Linked DNA regions of Methylicorpusculum oleiharenae. The protein of the gene in region 2 interacts with the protein of the main gene of each other region in a pairwise test. Links are inferred from orthologs where the notes say so. Each region holds a gene or a part of one and is shown on either strand. Other genes may lie near its edges.

Region 1 (8,694 bases), 2.5 Mb from region 2 along the record:
GGCTGGTTGCAGCAAGCACAGCATCATGGTGCTCAACATCCATGACGGATATCACCGCCCCGAGTTTCTCCCAGAATACCTGAACTTTAGCCAACGAATCAGGATGAGTATCTGCTGCCGGCGTTATGATTAAACGCTTATTTTTAAACAAATCGGACAGGGAAGCTTTTACACCACTTTGCTCGGCACCTGCGATTGGATGAGCCGGAACAAAATTGACCGGAACATGACCAAATATTTCAACTGCAGCAGCAACGACATTAGCTTTTGTGCTTCCTACATCGGTATATACGGCAGATTCTGACCAAACGGGTTTCAGCATTGAAAGTACCGATTTGATACTGCCTACCGGCGTTGCAATAATAACAAGATCAGCCTGTTCAACGGCTGATTGAATATCAAAAGAATAACGATCAATTACTTTGAGCTGCAAAGCCTGTTCAAGGTTTTCCTTGTCATCAATACGGCCAAATCCGACGATATCCGAACATAGGCCTTGTTCTCTGGCAGCTCGTGCTATAGACCCCCCAATGAGCCCGACACCGATAATGCAAATCCGGTTAAACATGCGCCAAAATAGACTCTAAAGCATCGAGAAAAATATGATTCTCAGTCTGAGTACCAATGCTGATTCTCAGATGATTGGGCATTTCGTAATTGGCTACCGGCCTGACAATCACGCCTTTGTGTAATAAAGCCTGATATACCGCTTCGCCCGATTGCTGTAAATCAACCGACACAAAATTACCTGCTGAAGGGATCCAGTCCAGTTTCAGTTTCCGGAAACCATCAAGCAATTGCGCCATGCCCTGGTGGTTATTCAACACGGTTTTCTGTAGATGTTCGTGATCATTAAGGGCAGCTTCGGCGGCCGCGAGTGCCAGCATGTTATTGTTGAAAGGCTGGCGCACGCGATTTAATAAATCCGCTATCACGGCACTGGAGCATCCATAGCCTATACGCAAACCCGCCAATCCATAAGCCTTAGAAAAAGTCCGGGTAACGATAAGGTTAGGATAGCGATCAAGCCACTCAAATGAATTCGCCTGATTTTCAGTTGCTATGAATTCAAAGTAAGCTTCATCCAGCACACAGATGACTGTTTTAGGCAAGTCGCTGATAAACGATTCCAACTCATTGCCGGCTAAAAGAGTGCCTGTTGGATTGTTGGGGTTGGCAATAAAGACGACCCGGGTTCTGTCCGAGATCGCATGACGTATTGCATCCAGGTCATAACCGTATTGTTTTGCAGGGACTATGACAGCCTTGGCTCCTACCGCTTGAGTCACGATGGGATAGACTGCAAAGGCATGTTGGGAAAATACCACTTCATGCTCAGGCGAGACAAAGGTTCGGGCAATCAATTCGAGCAATTCATTTGAGCCATTACCCAATGTGATTTGTCTGGCGTCGATATTAAACTTTGATGACAAGGCCTGTTTTAGATTGAATCCGTTACCATCCGGATAAAGCGCCAAGTCTTTCAGTGTTCCCTGAATTGCAGCGAGGGCAAGAGGACTGGGTCCTAGCGGGTTTTCATTGGAGGCGAGTTTAATGATATTGGTCAGACCCAATTCACGTTCAAGCTCTTCAATGGGTTTACCGGCTTTATAGGGAATCAGCTGTTGAACACCGGGTAACGCTAATTGATAAATGGAATCGCAATTCATTTTGGATAGGGTTAATTTCGGGGATTTTAATAAAAAAAGGTAGAAGGCTATTTTTAAATTACCGCTTTAGGGTAAGAGCCTAGCAACTTAATCATACTGACACGGTGTTTTAACGTATCCAAGGCCTTGGTCACTTTATCATCTTCCGCATGCCCATCAATATCGATGAAGAAAACGTAGTCCCACAAGCCCTGGCGAGAAGGACGTGATTCGATATGCAGCATGCCTATGCCGTATTCCGCAAAAGGCTCTAGAACCCGGTAGAGCGCCCCGGGCTGATTGCCGGTAGAAATGAGTAATGATGTTTTATCATTGCCAGTTGATTGCGAAGTTTGGTGACCGATGATAATAAACCGGGTCGTATTGTTTGACTCGTCCTCAATGTTTTGTTTGATAATATTCAAACTGTAGCGCTCGGCTGCCGCCATACTGGCTATGGCGGCTTTGGACTTATCATTGGAAACCAGTTGAGCAGCCTCACCATTACTGTTCACCGCAGTCAGCTTGGCGCCCGGAATATTGTCATCCAACCACTGACGGCATTGGGCCAATGATTGTTGATGAGCCAAGACTTCTATGATGCCATTGACATCTTGACTCAGACCAATCAGATTTTGATGCACTCTGAGCTCCACTTCACCGCAAATATGGACAGCTGAATTAATGAAGCGGTCTAGCGTATGGTTGACAATTCCCTCTGTTGAATTTTCAACGGGTACCACGCCAAATTGGCAGTGTTCATTCTCAACCAGGTTGAAAATTTCACCGATGGTAGATGTGGCTAAAGTATTGACTGCATGGCCAAAATGCTTGATTGCGGCTTGCTGGGTAAACGTGCCTTCAGGCCCCAGATAGGCGACATCGAGGGGCTTTTCCAGCGCCAGACAAGAGGACATGATTTCGCGAAAAAAGCGAACCATGGTGGTGTCGCTTAACGGTCCCGCATTTAATTCTTTGACTCGGCGCAAAACCAGGGCTTCCCGGTCAGGCCTATAAAAACAGCCGTCCTCCCCTTGGGCAATTTTGGTTTTAGCAACTTCAATTGCACATTGGGCCCGTTGATTGATCAAGCTTAATATTTGCTCATCAAGCGCATCAATTTGGGCTCTTAATTCTGAAAGGGGAGTAACGGCATTCATGGTTTTAATCAGCCATATGTCTTTTCAAAGGTTTTCATAAAGTCGATCAGCGCATCAACACCTTCATCGGGCATGGCATTGTAAATACTGGCTCGCATGCCGCCAACGGAACGGTGGCCTTTCAATTCGGCCAAACCTTTAGCTTCAGCTTCAGCCAGAAATGTCTTGTCAAGATCCGGATTGCTCAGAATAAAAGGCACGTTCATTCGTGAACGAAATGCCGGATCAACGGGGTTGCTAAATAAGCTTGACTGATCAATTGCCTGATAAAGCCTTGCAGATTTGGCAATGTTTTTCGATTCCACAGCCGCTATTCCACCTAAGGACTTTAACCACTTCAAGACCAAACCAACCAAATACCAGTTGTAGCTTGCCGGGGTATTCAACATGGATTTGTCTTTATCCTGCACCGCATAGTTAAATACGTCGGGCAATTTTTTGTCGACAGTACCGATTAAATCATCTCTTACAATAACGACAGTCACGCCGGCGGGACCCATATTTTTTTGAGTTCCCGCATAGATCAAGCCAAATTGGCTGACATCAACCGGACGCGAAAGAATATTGGATGACATGTCCGAAACCAGGGGTAATCCCTTACTGTCGGGTATATAAGGAAACTCCACTCCATGAATGGTTTCGTTAGAGGTGTAATGCAGATAAGCCGCATCCGTATCGATAGTCCAGCTGGAAGGATCCGGAATGGTTTTGAAACCACCTTGTTCCGAGGTGGCCGATACGATGACATCGCAAAAACGGCCCGCATCTTTTATCGCCTTGGTCGACCAGGCTCCGGTATTGATGTAACAGGCTTTGGTGTTGCCACGCAATATATTCATGGGTATGAACGAAAACTGCCCGGTAGCCCCCCCCTGCATAAACAATACCTTATAATTATCAGGGATGCCCATCAATTCTCTTAAATCGGTCTCCAATTCAGCTGCAATCGCAGAAAAATGCTTGCCGCGATGACTCATTTCCATGACGGACATGCCGGTTCCCTGCCAATCGAGCATGTCTTCCTGAGCTTGTTTTAAGACAGCTTCAGGAAGAATTGAGGGGCCTGCGCTAAAGTTATAAATTCTCTTCATTTTCTTCTTCTCCGGTATTAAATTCGTCTTCTTGGGTTTCATCCTCGGCCAGTCCTTCTATACGATCCACTCCCACTACTTTTTCATTTTTATCAAGACGAATAACCGTAACACCTTGTGTATTTCTTCCGACAACTGAAATTTCATCAACCCGGGTTCTTACCAGTGTCCCCGCGTCCGTAATCAGCATGATTTCATCCTGGTCCGAAACCAAAACAGCACCCACTACATCGCCATTGCGCTCAGACGTCTGGATAGCAATAAGCCCCTGACCTCCGCGCTTATGACAGGTAAATTCTTCAATTCGAGTCCGTTTGCCGTAGCCGTTCTCACAAATATTAAGCACTGTTCCTTCAGCTGCAACAATCAAAGAGATGACTTTTTGTCCCTCTTGCAAACGAATACCTCTAACACCCGACGCCGTTCTGCCCATTGAGCGTACATCCGTCTCATTGAAACAGACCGCTTTGCCGGTGCTGCTGAAAAGCAATACGTTTTGCTTGCCGTCGGTTACTGCCACGCCGACCAAGCGATCACCTTCGTGTAAATCAATGGCGATTTTACCGTTGGCACGTTGACGCTCGAATTCATTTAATGGCGTCTTCTTGACGGTTCCTGCCGATGTTGCCATAAAAATAAATTTATCGGCACTGAATTCACGGATCGGCAAAATGGCATTGATAGTTTCGCCCGCTTCCAAAGGTAATAAATTGACAAACGGCTTGCCTCGAGAGGCGCGACTGGCCACGGGAAGATTGTAGACTTTCAGCCAATAGACCTTGCCGAGAGATGAGAAGCACAAAATGGTGTCATGCGTATTGGCCACGATGAGTTTGTCAATAAAGTCCTTTTCTTTCGTCGCAGTCGCCGATTTGCCTCGACCACCCCGTCTCTGCGCTTTGTAGTCAGTCAATGGCTGAGACTTGACGTAACCCTCATGAGACATCGTTACGACCACATCTTCTTCGGTAATAAGATCTTCATCGCTCAGGTCAAGATGGTCCTGCAGAATTTCTGTTCTTCGCTCATCGGCATATTCATCCTTGATAGCGACCAGTTCTTCCCTGATAACTTCCATCAGCCTGATATCGCTGTTCAAAATGGCCAGATACTCATCAATCAACTTCAATAATTCTTTATATTCATTGACTATTTTCTCCTGCTCCAGCCCTGTTAGTCGATGCAGTCGTAAATCAAGAATGGCCTGGGCTTGAGCTTCAGACAGCCGGTAATAGCCTTCGGACAGACCAAATTCAACAGGTAAATCTTCGGGCCTTGAACGGTCGGCATCCGCCCTATCTAATAAGGCAATTACGAGACCGGCTTGCCAGGTTCTGGATAATAAGCCGGCTTTTGCTTCCGCAGGATTATTAGAATTTTTGATCAGATCGATCATTTCATCGATATTGGCCAGGGCGATGGCAAGCCCTTCCAGCGTATGAGCTCTTTCCCTGGCTTTACGAAGATTAAAAATCGTTCTGCGTGTAACAATTTCGCGGCGGTGATCGATGAATGCAACCAGAATTTCTCTGAGACTCATGCAGTGGGGTCGGCCATCAAACAACGCAACCATATTGATGCCAAACACCGTTTGCATTTGTGTTTGTTTGTACAGATTGTTTAAAACGACTTCAGCAACTTCACCGCGCCTAAGTTCCACTACCATGCGCATACCGTCTTTATCGGACTCATCTCTTAGGGCAGAGATGCCTTCTAGCTTGCCCTCCTTGACCATTTCAGCAATTTTTTCCAGCAATTTAGCTTTGTTGACCTGATAAGGCAGCTCTGAAGTGATGATTGCCTGGCGTCCGCCATCGCCGATATCTTCAAAATGGCAGCGCGCACGCAAATAGACTTTGCCACGCCCTGTCATATAAGCGCTTCTTATTCCGGCTGCGCCATTAATAAACGCTGCAGTAGGAAAATCAGGCCCCGGAATATACTGCATTAACTCGGTAATCGTAATATCAGGCTGGTCGATTAAAGCCAAACAGGCACTGACCACCTCGCCCAGGTTATGTGGAGGTATGTTGGTAGCCATGCCCACTGCGATACCGGCAGAGCCATTGATCAGTAATGTGGGGACCCGTGTGGGTAAAACCTGAGGTTCGGATTCGGATTCGTCATAATTGGGAATAAAGTTGACCGTTTCTTTATCCAGATCAGCCAGTAATTCATGGGCAATTTTAGACATGCGCACTTCCGTATAACGCATGGCCGCTGGCGAGTCACCATCAACCGAGCCGAAATTACCTTGCCCGTCGACTAACATGTAACGCATTGAAAAAGGTTGCGCCATACGAACTATCGTATCGTAGACAGCCGTATCACCATGAGGATGGTATTTACCAATAACATCACCGACCACACGAGCCGATTTTTTATAAGGTTTGTTCCACTCATTTCCCAGTACGCTCATGGCATAAAGCACACGGCGATGAACTGGCTTAAGTCCGTCTCTGACGTCAGGCAAGGCTCGGCCTACGATTACACTCATTGCGTAGTCGAGGTAGGACTGCTTCATCTCGTCTTCAAGATTGACAGGAATTATTTCTTTGGCAAAGTCTGACATGATTCCGTTTTATTTATAATAAATGCCTGACAAACTTGAGGTTGGCAAACATAGTTTCCATATTGTTAATAATAAAAATGCATACTGCTGCAATTTTGGTTATTACTAAACGCTTAAAAAGCGCGCATTGTATCAAATTGTCTTTGCTGAGTCGAAGCTTACCTATTCAATTCAGCGGTAGGGGGTCCGATGATAAGTCTGGCTGTAATAAAAAGGCGGATTAACAAAAAACCTCGTTTAGAAATGCCAGTAAGCTTTGCCAGGAACGTTTATCGGCAATCTGGTTATATACCGTGCCAAAGTCAGGATCATTGGCTACCGGATTTGTAAAAGCATGCATCGTATGTCCGTAGGTATGAATTTGCCAATCTGCTCCGGATTCGGTCAATTCCGCCTCCAAAGCAAGAACATGATCAACCGGTACCATAGGGTCGTCATTACCGTTTAAAACCAATACTTTGGCAGTGATCTTTTTTGTGGGCAAGGGCGAAGGAATCAACAAACCATGAAAACTAACCACTCCGGCGATGTCTGCACCACTTCGCGCCAAATCCAGCGTACATAATCCACCAAAACAAAAACCAATGGCGGCAATGCGTTTTTCATCAGCCCAAGGCAATAACTTTACGGCACTCAAAGCCGCTAAAATTCGCTTTTGCAATAAAGCCCGATCTTCCATAAAAGGTTGCATCAATTTTGCATTTTCTTCGGGTCCGGAACCTCTAACGCCCTTACCGTACATGTCGACAGCGAATCCCACATAGCCTAGTTCAGCCAATTTTCTGGCTTTTTCGGCGACAAATTCATCTCGCCCGCCCCATGCGTGACAGATCAACACAACCGGCCGCTGCCCTTCCAATGCGTCATCAACTGCAAAATAGGCCTCTAAAAGGGTGTCATCATCAAGGTAACCTACAGTGTTCGAAACGATGGCCATGTCAATTCCTCAGGGCGTAATAAAATCGTAAGTAACCGCTTTTTTGACCAAAGGCTGCAATTTTTCGTGCAGAATTTGCTTATGTTTTGGGTGCGCCAAATAGGCATCCAATGCCTTTTTGTCTTTTAAGGTGACAGTCACCGCAACGTCGAAACTATCATCGGCAATGGGTCGTCCGCTGGGAGCAATGACGCCGGTATGCCGAGCGACGATGCCGGGCAGATCATTCAAGCGTTTGCTTTCCTCTATGTAACGCGCTCTGTTGTCTTCATTGCCGGGTTCTTTTAACCAGACAATGACGACATGAGTTATCGGCTTGGAAATTTCGGCTAACGTAATTTCAGAATGAAACACTACAACCGCTAAAAAAAACCACTTAAAAATGTTCATTTATCCTCCAATTGAGTTCTAATAGAATTCAGAAAGCCGAGCGAGGCTTCTTCAACCAGATCGAGCACTTTTTCAAAACCAAATCGGCCTCCATAGTAAGGATCAGGCACTTCCTTGACATTTAAATGAGGCGCAAAATCCAAAAAATAGTGAATTTTAGTTTTGTGATGCTCTGGACAAGCTCCTTTTAAAAGTGAGTAATTATCGCTGTCCATAGCCAAAATGTAGTCAAACTTTTCAAAATCGGACAGCACGACTTTTCTGGCTCTAAGATGATTTAATTCGATGCCTCGCTCTTTTGCAGATTTTTGTGATCTGAGATCGGGCTCTTCTCCTTCATGATATGCATGTGTTCCAGCCGAATCTATCTCAAAAACATGACTCAAATCCTGATCGTTAACGAGTTTTGTAAAAACCCCTTCAGCTGTAGGTGACCGGCAAATATTGCCCATGCAGACGAAAAGAATCTTAATTTTATTCATATAAATCAACAATTTAAATATATACTTCACCCGAAAAATACACCACAAAATAGCCTATTGCGGCCCTATAAAAAACAATATGTTACGCAGTTATTTTGGGGCGGAAAATCGGTTCCTTCCTCTATTATAAGAGAAGACTAATCCATTCAAAACAAACTTTGTTACAGCTCGCCCAAAAGTATTAATCCACACTCATATCTTCGGTCATATTATCGATATAGTTGCTTTGTCTATTCGCTGCTGAGACGGTCCGGATTGCAGACTAGAGCATCAATCTATCTCGCCAATAACATCCGATACTTCGAATTTGAGTTGTTGCGTGCCTCCGGCCTAGCCGCGAAAAGTGCCAATTTTCCCAGTAGGAACTGCAGGATGTGCCACGCTACAGTCTTAGCGTCGGATTCTGTCCACTT
Region 2 (8,566 bases):
TCGTCGCGGTAATCGCTGAAAATCCAGCTTGAAGGGCGGGTTGGAAACGATGTAATCGAAACGTTTTAGCTCGCTGCCATCCTTATGGTAGGGATGCAGCAAGGTGTTGCCCTGGATCACTTGCGGAATGGAGTGCACCAGGTTATTCAGGATCAGGTTCAGGCGTAACAGATTGGAAGATTTTTGCGAGATATCCTGAGTGTAAATGCTGCACCGGTTTTCGCCGATGGCGTGGGCCACATTCATCAGCAGCGTGCCGGAACCGGCGGAAGGGTCGTAAACGCTGACGTTTTTGATCTGACCTTGCTGGGCTTTGGGCACCTGAATTTCCGCCATGATCCGCGCCACCGCATGCGGAGTAAAATATTCGGCATACTTGCCGCCGCTGTTGCTGTTGTAGTCCTTGATCAGGTATTCGAAGATCGTGGCGTAGAAGTCAAACTTCTGGGTGAAGATACGCTCGAAACTAAATTCCACCAGTTTGTTGATAATTGCGCGACAAAAATTATCACGTTTGGAATCGTCGGCGATATAGTTACTGAGGCGATCGAACAGCACTACCTTGGCGCCGCCGTCGGTTTTGACCGCGAATACGTCGTTATTGCTGATGGCGATATCCATCAGAGTGTCGTCGAACAGCTTGGCGAAATCCGGTGCGTTTTGCTGGCTGAACAGGTAATTGATGAAATGGCTGGGTTTCAGGAGCGCGGTATCCGGGCCCATGCGCATTTGCAGCATTTCCAGATTGTCTTCGCTGAGTTGAGTCTGCGCGGCTTCCCATTGATCAGCATTAGCGATGGTTTCATCGAGCTTTTTGGCTTCCAAGGCGAACTTGTCGTTTAAGAATTTATAGAGAAACGTTTGGGTAATGATCTTGAATTCATTGCCGTCATTGCCCAGGCTATAGTTGGCGCAGATGCTTTTCAGGCTGTCGATCAGGGCTTTGGTTTTTTGTTGAAATCTCTGCTCTACCAATGACTTGCTCCGGTATTAAATTCTTTCAGATAATCCGCGACAACCAGATGATTGATGAAACGTGAGGCGTCCGGGTTGAGTGTGATGTGTTGTTGATCCATAAAGCGACTAATGACCAACGGCATCATCGCCCGCTCGAAATAGCTTTCGTTATCCAATATCCGGGTATTTTGCAACACTTGCTCGTCGGCATCCTGTTTTATGCCAATCAGCGCTTCGAAAATTTTGCGTTCGGAATCTGAAATGCCACCGCGCTCGGTTAGACGTTTGTGGATCCGGGTGTATTTGGCATCGCCTTGGTATTTCTGCCGCAGTTGATTATTCTGCCGGTTCAGTTCTTTGATGCGCTCATGGATTTTGTTGAGGGCATCGATGTTGGCGGTCATTTCGTCTTGGGTGACTTCGGATAGATTCTTTTTCTTGAACAAGCGCACCAGCTCTTCTTTTAAAGTGACGAACGTGGGGTCTTGCTGGTCGATATTGCTGGCCAGCGCTTCGCGGGTGCGGCGCAGGGTGTTTTTTCAGCTTGTCGGCCAGTACCAGCTCTTCTTCGCCGATTATGATGAAGTTGAAGATCACTTCTTCAAGCGCCACGTTCAGCAGATTAGTGGTGTCTGTACCTTGTTCCAGGATTTCCTTGAGATTGAGTAAATCCAGGTGGTTGCTCGTTTCCCGGTAGAGTTGATTGAGTTTTTGAAAATCCAGCGTTTCCAAAAAGCCGTATTCACCCTGCAAGCGGATCAGGTTGTACAGACTTTTGGCATCGGCCAGGGCCTTTTTCAAAGCCAGTACGGTTTCCCGATCATGGATTTCATTGAGCTGCCGGGAAAACACTTCAGCGTTTTCGGTATCGTAACGGAACAATACGTCCTTGATGTGTTCGATTTCGGTAGCGATTTCTTGCTGGGATTTGAACAAGTGGGAGTAATGCTCCATCTCGTCGCCGAGTTCGGCTTGCAATTCGTCGAAATAGGCTTTGTTGGTGGCATCGAACTCCTTGCGGATGTCGGCAAAGTCCACCACGTAGTCGTAGCGAAAGTCTTTGTAGGTGCGGTTGACCCGCGTCAAGTCTTGTAACAGGTTGTGTTTGCGTATTACCCGTCCCAGGTAGAGTTTCTTCAGGCGGTTGGCATCAAAGCCTGTCAGCAGCATTTTATACACGAACAAGAAGTCGATCTTGCCCGCCTTGAAGTCTTCCACCCAGACCTTGCGTTCATCCTTGCTGCCGACATCATGCAGAATCAAGGCTGCCGATCTGACCTTGTTGTCTTGTTTGTGTTTGACACGATAAATGCCCGTCTCTTCTGCCGCCTGTTTTAGCCTGGGAAAGTCGGAGTCATTGGCAGCTGCTTCTGCCGGAATTGGGGCTTTTGCGTATTGGGCATTGAATAGCTCGAACAATTGCCGGGCCTGTTCCGCACTGTCGCAGATCACCATTCCGCCGATGCTGGCATAGCTCAAGGCGCCACGACTTTTTTCGAAGTCAGTGACGATGTATTCAAGCATTGGTTCAACGAAGGCGGGATGGGATGGGCATAGACCCGTTTTTTGTCGACGTCGCCTTGCATTACTTCCGCTTCCGCCAGTGCCTTTTGCAGGGCAATTTTATAGTGGGTTGCAATCTCTTCCCGAATCAATCGCAAGTTGTAACCAACCGTCGGCAATCGAGGCGTTGTAGTAATACTAGTGAATGTAGTCGCCGAACAGAGTGCGCGAGTTGTAATCGTCTCCTAGCAGCAGTGTGCCCGTCAGGCCAATTTTGACCGCATTGCGATCGGAATGATCCAGATTGGCCAAGAAGCTGCCTTCGGATTGTAGCTGCGGTGTACTTCGTCCAGAAAGTAAACCCGCTGAATGGCGACGTCATAATCCTTGCTAGATACTACATCCGGGTCATCCTTGAATTTTTGTATATTGACGACTGTGATCTCAGGCTTGCCGGAATGGTTGTGAATGACTTGTGTCGCTTTGATGTCGCTGCTGAAAGCTTCGCGCGAGTTGATGGTATGCACGGTCAAACCGGGACTGGTAAATTCCCGGTGCGCCTGAGTCAACAGATCAATCCGATCGACGATGAAATAGAACTTGGGACGATTTGCCGCTGTTGAAAGTAATCGGTCAAAATGCGTACGTTAAAGTAGGCCAATGCTGTTTTACCGCTGCCTTGGGTGTGCCATGATGCCTTTTTTAATCCCTACGTTAAGTTTACCGCTCAATGGCTTTGGTGGTGAATAACTGCGGGTAACGCATGACATGTTTTTGTACGCCTTCGGTTTCATGCGCGAAGACCACTGCGTAGCGCAGCATGAAAGCCAGCCGCTCGCGGCTTAGCAACGAGGTGCAAGTGCGATTGGTCTGCCCGTTGGGGTCTTTGTTGGTGATGAATTCCAGATTGCTAGGGATGACTTCAAGGTTATTGTCTTTCAAGACTTTGTGTTCCATCTCGTCTGATATGGGCTTGAGCAATGCTGTTAAATTCAACTTTTCTTCTTCGCGGAAGTAGTTGAATTTGGCCTCTTGATAAGAAGGAGTGACATAAAACGCACCCTGAATTGGTTGGACATCGGCGTCGTCATACTCCATGTTGTTAGAGAAGATCACCAACTGGGTGATGTTTGCAAAGCACTTGAATTTGGGGTTTTCGAACCGTTTATTGATACGGTCTCGTTCCGTCACTATACCCCTCACGGTTATTAGGTTTTTTAACCTCAATGAACACCAAAGGCATGCCGTTGATTAGCAATGTGATGTCAGGTCGAAACTCTTCATCACCGTTTTGGTAGGTCAGTTCGGTCACGACATGAGAGTCATTATTGTTGATGTTCTCGAAGTCGATCAGCCTGGTACCGGAACGGTCCGTAAGCTTGTTGTAGAAAGCTTGACCAAGATCATCGTTGTCTAAAGCGAGTTTCACATCTACCCACATACGATCAACATCGGCATCGGCCACGCCGGGATTGATCTTGCTGATTGCGGATTTAAACAAATCGGGAAAGAGGTTGGATTCCAAATCCCATCGCTGTTCCTTCAGCGATAAGTATTGGTAACTGAGGCGAACCAAATGCAGGATGACTGGAATCTTGACGCGCGTGTCTTCAGTGAACTTCATGTAATCCCTTATAAGAAAGTTAAGCTTATTTAACCAGCGCCGTCTAAATCAGATGTGGTCAGCAATTTTGGGTCCATTTCAAAACACACCCAATACATTATGAATCTGACATGATAATTCATTTCCTAAACATCTAAATTAGTCACGTCCAATGCATTTTTAACAATAAAATCTCTACGAGGCTCAACAACATCACCCATCAAGGTTGTAAAAATCTCATCCGCAGCAATAGCATCTTCTATTCTTACTCTGAGTAATCTGCGACTGTTCGAATCTAACGTCGTTTCCCAAAGTTGTTCGGGGTTCATCTCTCCCAACCCTTTATAACGCTGTATATGCTGACCTTTTTTTACTTCCCTCATCATCCAATCAAACGCTTCTTTAAAACTATTTATATTCTGTTTCTTCTCACCCATCTGAATGAAGGAGTCATCGCTGAACATACTGTAAGTATCTACTGCATATTGGGCAAATTTTCGATAATCATTACCTGTGAAAAAACTATTCTGCAAAACAAATGTTTTGGTATTGCTATGTAGCCTTTTATTCACAATGATTGAAAAATCATCCACGGAACGGTAATCCAATTCAATATTAAAGAGTGATTTTTCAACTGATTTTAATAATAGCGATTCCAGCTGTCCTATCCATGCAACTAATTCTCCTTTGCTTTGCTTGATTTCATCGGTAATGACAGGCATATATACAATATTTTCCAGAAAAATATCGTCGTACTTTCGCGATAATCGATTGATTATGCTAACCACCTCTACATACTGTTTAGCCAGTTTTTCAAGCCCTTGCCCTTGAATTGGCGGGGCATTTGGGACGGTAAACAACTGTGCTTTATCCAAAGCCATTTGGATTAAATATTCATTTAAACCGGCGTCATCTTTAACGTAATGCTCCTGTTTTCCCTTTTTAACTTTATATAAAGGGGGCTGAGCAATATAGATGTACCCTTTTTCAATTATCTCGGGCAATTGTCTATAAAAGAATGTCAGTAATAAGGTTCTGATATGAGAGCCGTCAACGTCTGCATCTGTCATGATGATGATGCGGTGATACCGAAGTTTTGCTAAATTGTATTCATCCTTGCCTATTCCACAGCCTAAAGCTGTTATCAATGTCCCTACTTCTTCTGAAGAAATCATTTTGTCGAAACGGGCTTTTTCTACATTTAATATTTTACCCTTCAAAGGCAATATCGCTTGCGTACGCCTGTCTCGCCCCTGTTTTGCAGAACCGCCCGCTGAATCTCCTTCCACTATAAATAATTCTGATAATGCCGGGTCTTTTTCCTGACAATCGGCTAATTTACCTGGCAAGCCGGCTATATCCAATGAGGTTTTTCGGCGTGTCATTTCGCGTGCTTTTCTTGCTGCTTCCCGAGCACGCGCAGCTTCAATAATTTTTCCTATAATTGTTTTAGCGGTTTGAGGATGCTCTAACAGAAATTCCTGAAACTTTTCATTCATAGCAGATTCGACTAATGGTTTTACTTCCGACGAAACCAGCTTATCTTTTGTTTGCGAAGAAAACTTGGGATCCGGAACCTTAACTGATAATACAGCTGTCAATCCTTCTCTTGAATCATCGCCGGAAGTTGCAACTTTTTCTTTTTTTGCAATGCCACTCGATTCAATATACTGATTGATAGTTCGAGTTAATGCTCCTCTAAATCCGGCTAAATGGCTTCCACCTTCACGTTGAGGAATGTTGTTGGTATAGCAAAATACATTTTCCTGGTATGAGTCATTCCATTGCATTGCGACTTCAATCGTTACGCCTTCCCTTTCTGCTATAAAATGAAATACATCTGGAAACAAAGGTGTTTTATTTTTATTCAGATGCTCAACAAATGCGCCTATTCCACCCTCAAACTCGAACACATCTTTTTTATCTGTGCGTTCGTCTTCCAAACTGATTCTTACCCCTGAGTTAAGAAATGATAGCTCTCTTAGCCTTTTCGCCAAAATATCATAATGAAACTCAACATCTGCGAATATTTGTGGACTAGGCTTAAAATTAATTTTTGTTCCGCTTCCCTCTGTTTCGCCGACTGCAGCTAATGGAGCAACCGGTTCACCCAGAATGTATTTTTGTTTATACAACTGTCCGTTTTTCCTGACCTCAAGATTTAGCTCTTCTGATAATGCGTTTACAACAGAAACCCCTACGCCATGTAATCCACCTGATACTTTGTAGGAGTTGCTATCAAATTTACCACCCGCATGCAAAACCGTCATAATAACTTCCGCAGCAGAACGACCCTCTTCTTCATGAATATCAACTGGGATGCCTCGTCCATCATCAGTAACTGTCACTGATCCATTGCTGTGAATAATGACTTTAACTTCTTTACAATGTCCTGCCAGTGCTTCGTCGATTGAATTATCGACTACTTCAAAAACCATATGATGTAAACCCGATCCATCGTCAGTATCACCTATATACATACCTGGTCTTTTTCTGACTGCATCTAAACCTTTGAGAACCTGAATACTCGTACTGTCATATTGCTGATTATTATTTTCTGTCATGTTTTATACTTTTATTATTGTAATGTTTCACGTGAAACCATTAACTTCATCAATTTCGCCCTGTTCCACGTGAAACATTTTGAAATTGATAAGTCTACTAATGTCACCAAATTCATTAACTTCAGAGGCAGTTAGAAAAACTTGAAAACTAAGTTGCGAGAGATAGCTAAGTAATTTATTTCGATTCACCCAATCTAATTCAGCAGTGAAATCATCAATTAAAATACAGCCATTATTTTTATGTTCCATAACCATAAGTTTAATTTGGGCCAGTTTAAGAGCCAAAACAATACACTTTAGTTGCCCTCTTGAAACAAAGTCCTTGGCCAAACGTTGACCAATCATCAATAACAAATCTGACCGATGAGGACCGCTATGTGTAAAACCATAGCGTATATCTTTTTCAAGATCATTGTTAAGACTCGATAAAAAACCTTTACTTTTATCCCAACCTAATTGAAACGAAAAGGTTAAATCATCAAGAGCAATGAATTGAGTTAAAACGTCTTTAAAAACGGGCAATAAATTCTGAACATAAAGTTGTCTATATTCGTTTACGATAGTGCCGTAATTAACTAATTCATTATTCCATATTTCCAATTGCTTGAAGTTTCTCATTTTTAACAAGGCATTTCGCTGTTGCAAAGCACGCTTGTAGTTACGCCAAGCGATTAAAAAATGTTCATTCCTATTGAAAATACCCCAGTCAATAAACTCTCTTCTAATTTGCGCTCCAGCATCAAGCAAACGATAACTTTTAGGATCAATCAACAAAATAGGTAAGGAATAAGCCAAAAGATCTCTAGATTGTTGAGACTGATGATTGATTCGTATTTCACTGGATTTTCCATCCAGTCGTATGCCTAGTTGACAATTAATCCCGTTTTTTAATAAGACGTTTCCGCTTACGGTGAGTTGATTTTCGTCATGCTTGATGGCGTGTCTAATCGTTGAAGTCCTATATGACCGGGCACGACCCAGCAGAAAAATAGCTTCAAGTAACGCACTTTTACCACCAGCATTTTTGCCAAATATCAGATTAAGGCCAGGTGAAGGTATCAGTGTGGCTTTTTGAATGTTTCTAACATTGTAAATAGTGAGTTTCTGTAAACTCATAAATTACAAATCTATCCACTTAGAGGCGCATGGGCATAACAATATATCGATAAGGCTGAGCTACGGGTTCTTCAAAAATGCAACTACTCAAGTTGCTTGCTATTGAAATAACAGCTAATTCAGAATCCATATTACTTACGGCATCAAGTAAATATTGCGCGTTGAATGAGATGGTTAGCTCATCTTGATATTCAATAAATAATTCTTCTTCAGCCTCTTCATGTTCTGGGTTATGCGCTGAAATCTTTAAACTGTTAGGCGATATCTCTAAAGAAATACCTTTGTATTTTTCATTAGACAAAATAGCAACGCGGGTTAGTGCATCTTTGAGAATTTGCCTTTGGACATAAATGGGGTTACGAAAATCCTGGAGAAATACTTTATTAAAGTCGGGATAACGTGCGTCAACCAATTTTGCAGAAAAAACAATATTTTTTATGGCAACTTTAATATTGTTTGAAGAAAATTGTACTAATAGATCCGTTTCAGGATCATCCAGTAGACGCAGCAATTCCATTACGCCTTTTCTAGGAATGATTATTCTTGCCTCATATCCGGTGGGCGACTGTAATTCATTTTCATAAACAGATAAACGATGCCCATCTGAAGCAACTATCCGAATTTTAGAATTAGAAATATTAAGCATCAAACCATTCAAGTAATAACGCACATCTTGATTAGCCATGCAAAAAACAGTCTTTTCCAAAGCCACTTTTAGCAGGCCGGCATTGATATCAAATTGATTTTCAAGAGGGGTTTCAGAAAACTCAGGATAATTTTCTGCGGGCAAAGTACTTAACGAAAACCGGCTTCGCCCAGAAAG

Evidence for each region.
Region 1: the proteins of gyrB (region 2) and gyrA interact in binary tests that used the Escherichia coli proteins (3 or more experiments, as listed by UniProt). The link is inferred for Methylicorpusculum oleiharenae from one-to-one orthologs.

Annotation. Positions count from the first base shown.
Region 1 is NZ_WUTY02000001.1:3,583,118-3,591,811, forward strand. The notes cover bases 3,679-6,824. They hold gyrA (DNA gyrase subunit A), read right to left. Parts: upstream 6,473-6,824; coding sequence 3,884-6,472; downstream 3,679-3,883. Other genes in these bases: serC (3-phosphoserine/phosphohydroxythreonine transaminase), read right to left, coding at 3,679-3,900; GO003_RS16165 (dienelactone hydrolase family protein), read right to left, coding at 6,693-6,824. In the rest of the region: GO003_RS16140 (prephenate dehydrogenase), read right to left, coding at 1-568; hisC (histidinol-phosphate transaminase), read right to left, coding at 561-1,670; pheA (prephenate dehydratase), read right to left, coding at 1,724-2,809; more of serC, read right to left, coding at 2,818-3,678; more of GO003_RS16165, read right to left, coding at 6,825-7,409; GO003_RS16170 (Dabb family protein), read right to left, coding at 7,419-7,799; GO003_RS16175 (low molecular weight protein-tyrosine-phosphatase), read right to left, coding at 7,796-8,281; GO003_RS16180 (DUF4400 domain-containing protein), read right to left, coding at 8,693-8,694. UniProt on the Escherichia coli protein: A type II topoisomerase that negatively supercoils closed circular double-stranded (ds) DNA in an ATP-dependent manner to maintain chromosomes in an underwound state.
Region 2 is NZ_WUTY02000001.1:1,049,050-1,057,615, reverse strand. Bases 3,919-6,936 are described here. They hold gyrB (DNA topoisomerase (ATP-hydrolyzing) subunit B), read right to left. Parts: upstream 6,628-6,936; coding sequence 4,210-6,627; downstream 3,919-4,209. Other genes in these bases: recF (DNA replication/repair protein RecF), read right to left, coding at 6,655-6,936; GO003_RS04955 (type I restriction endonuclease), read right to left, coding at 3,919-4,084. In the rest of the region: GO003_RS26120 (HsdM family class I SAM-dependent methyltransferase), read right to left, coding at 1-825; GO003_RS04980 (hypothetical protein), read right to left, coding at 969-1,361; GO003_RS04975 (type I restriction enzyme subunit R domain-containing protein), read right to left, coding at 1,324-2,481; GO003_RS04970 (hypothetical protein), read right to left, coding at 2,433-2,618; GO003_RS04960 (hypothetical protein), read right to left, coding at 3,181-3,651; more of GO003_RS04955, read right to left, coding at 3,626-3,918; more of recF, read right to left, coding at 6,937-7,743; dnaN (DNA polymerase III subunit beta), read right to left, coding at 7,763-8,566. UniProt on the Escherichia coli protein: DNA gyrase negatively supercoils closed circular double-stranded DNA in an ATP-dependent manner to maintain chromosomes in an underwound state.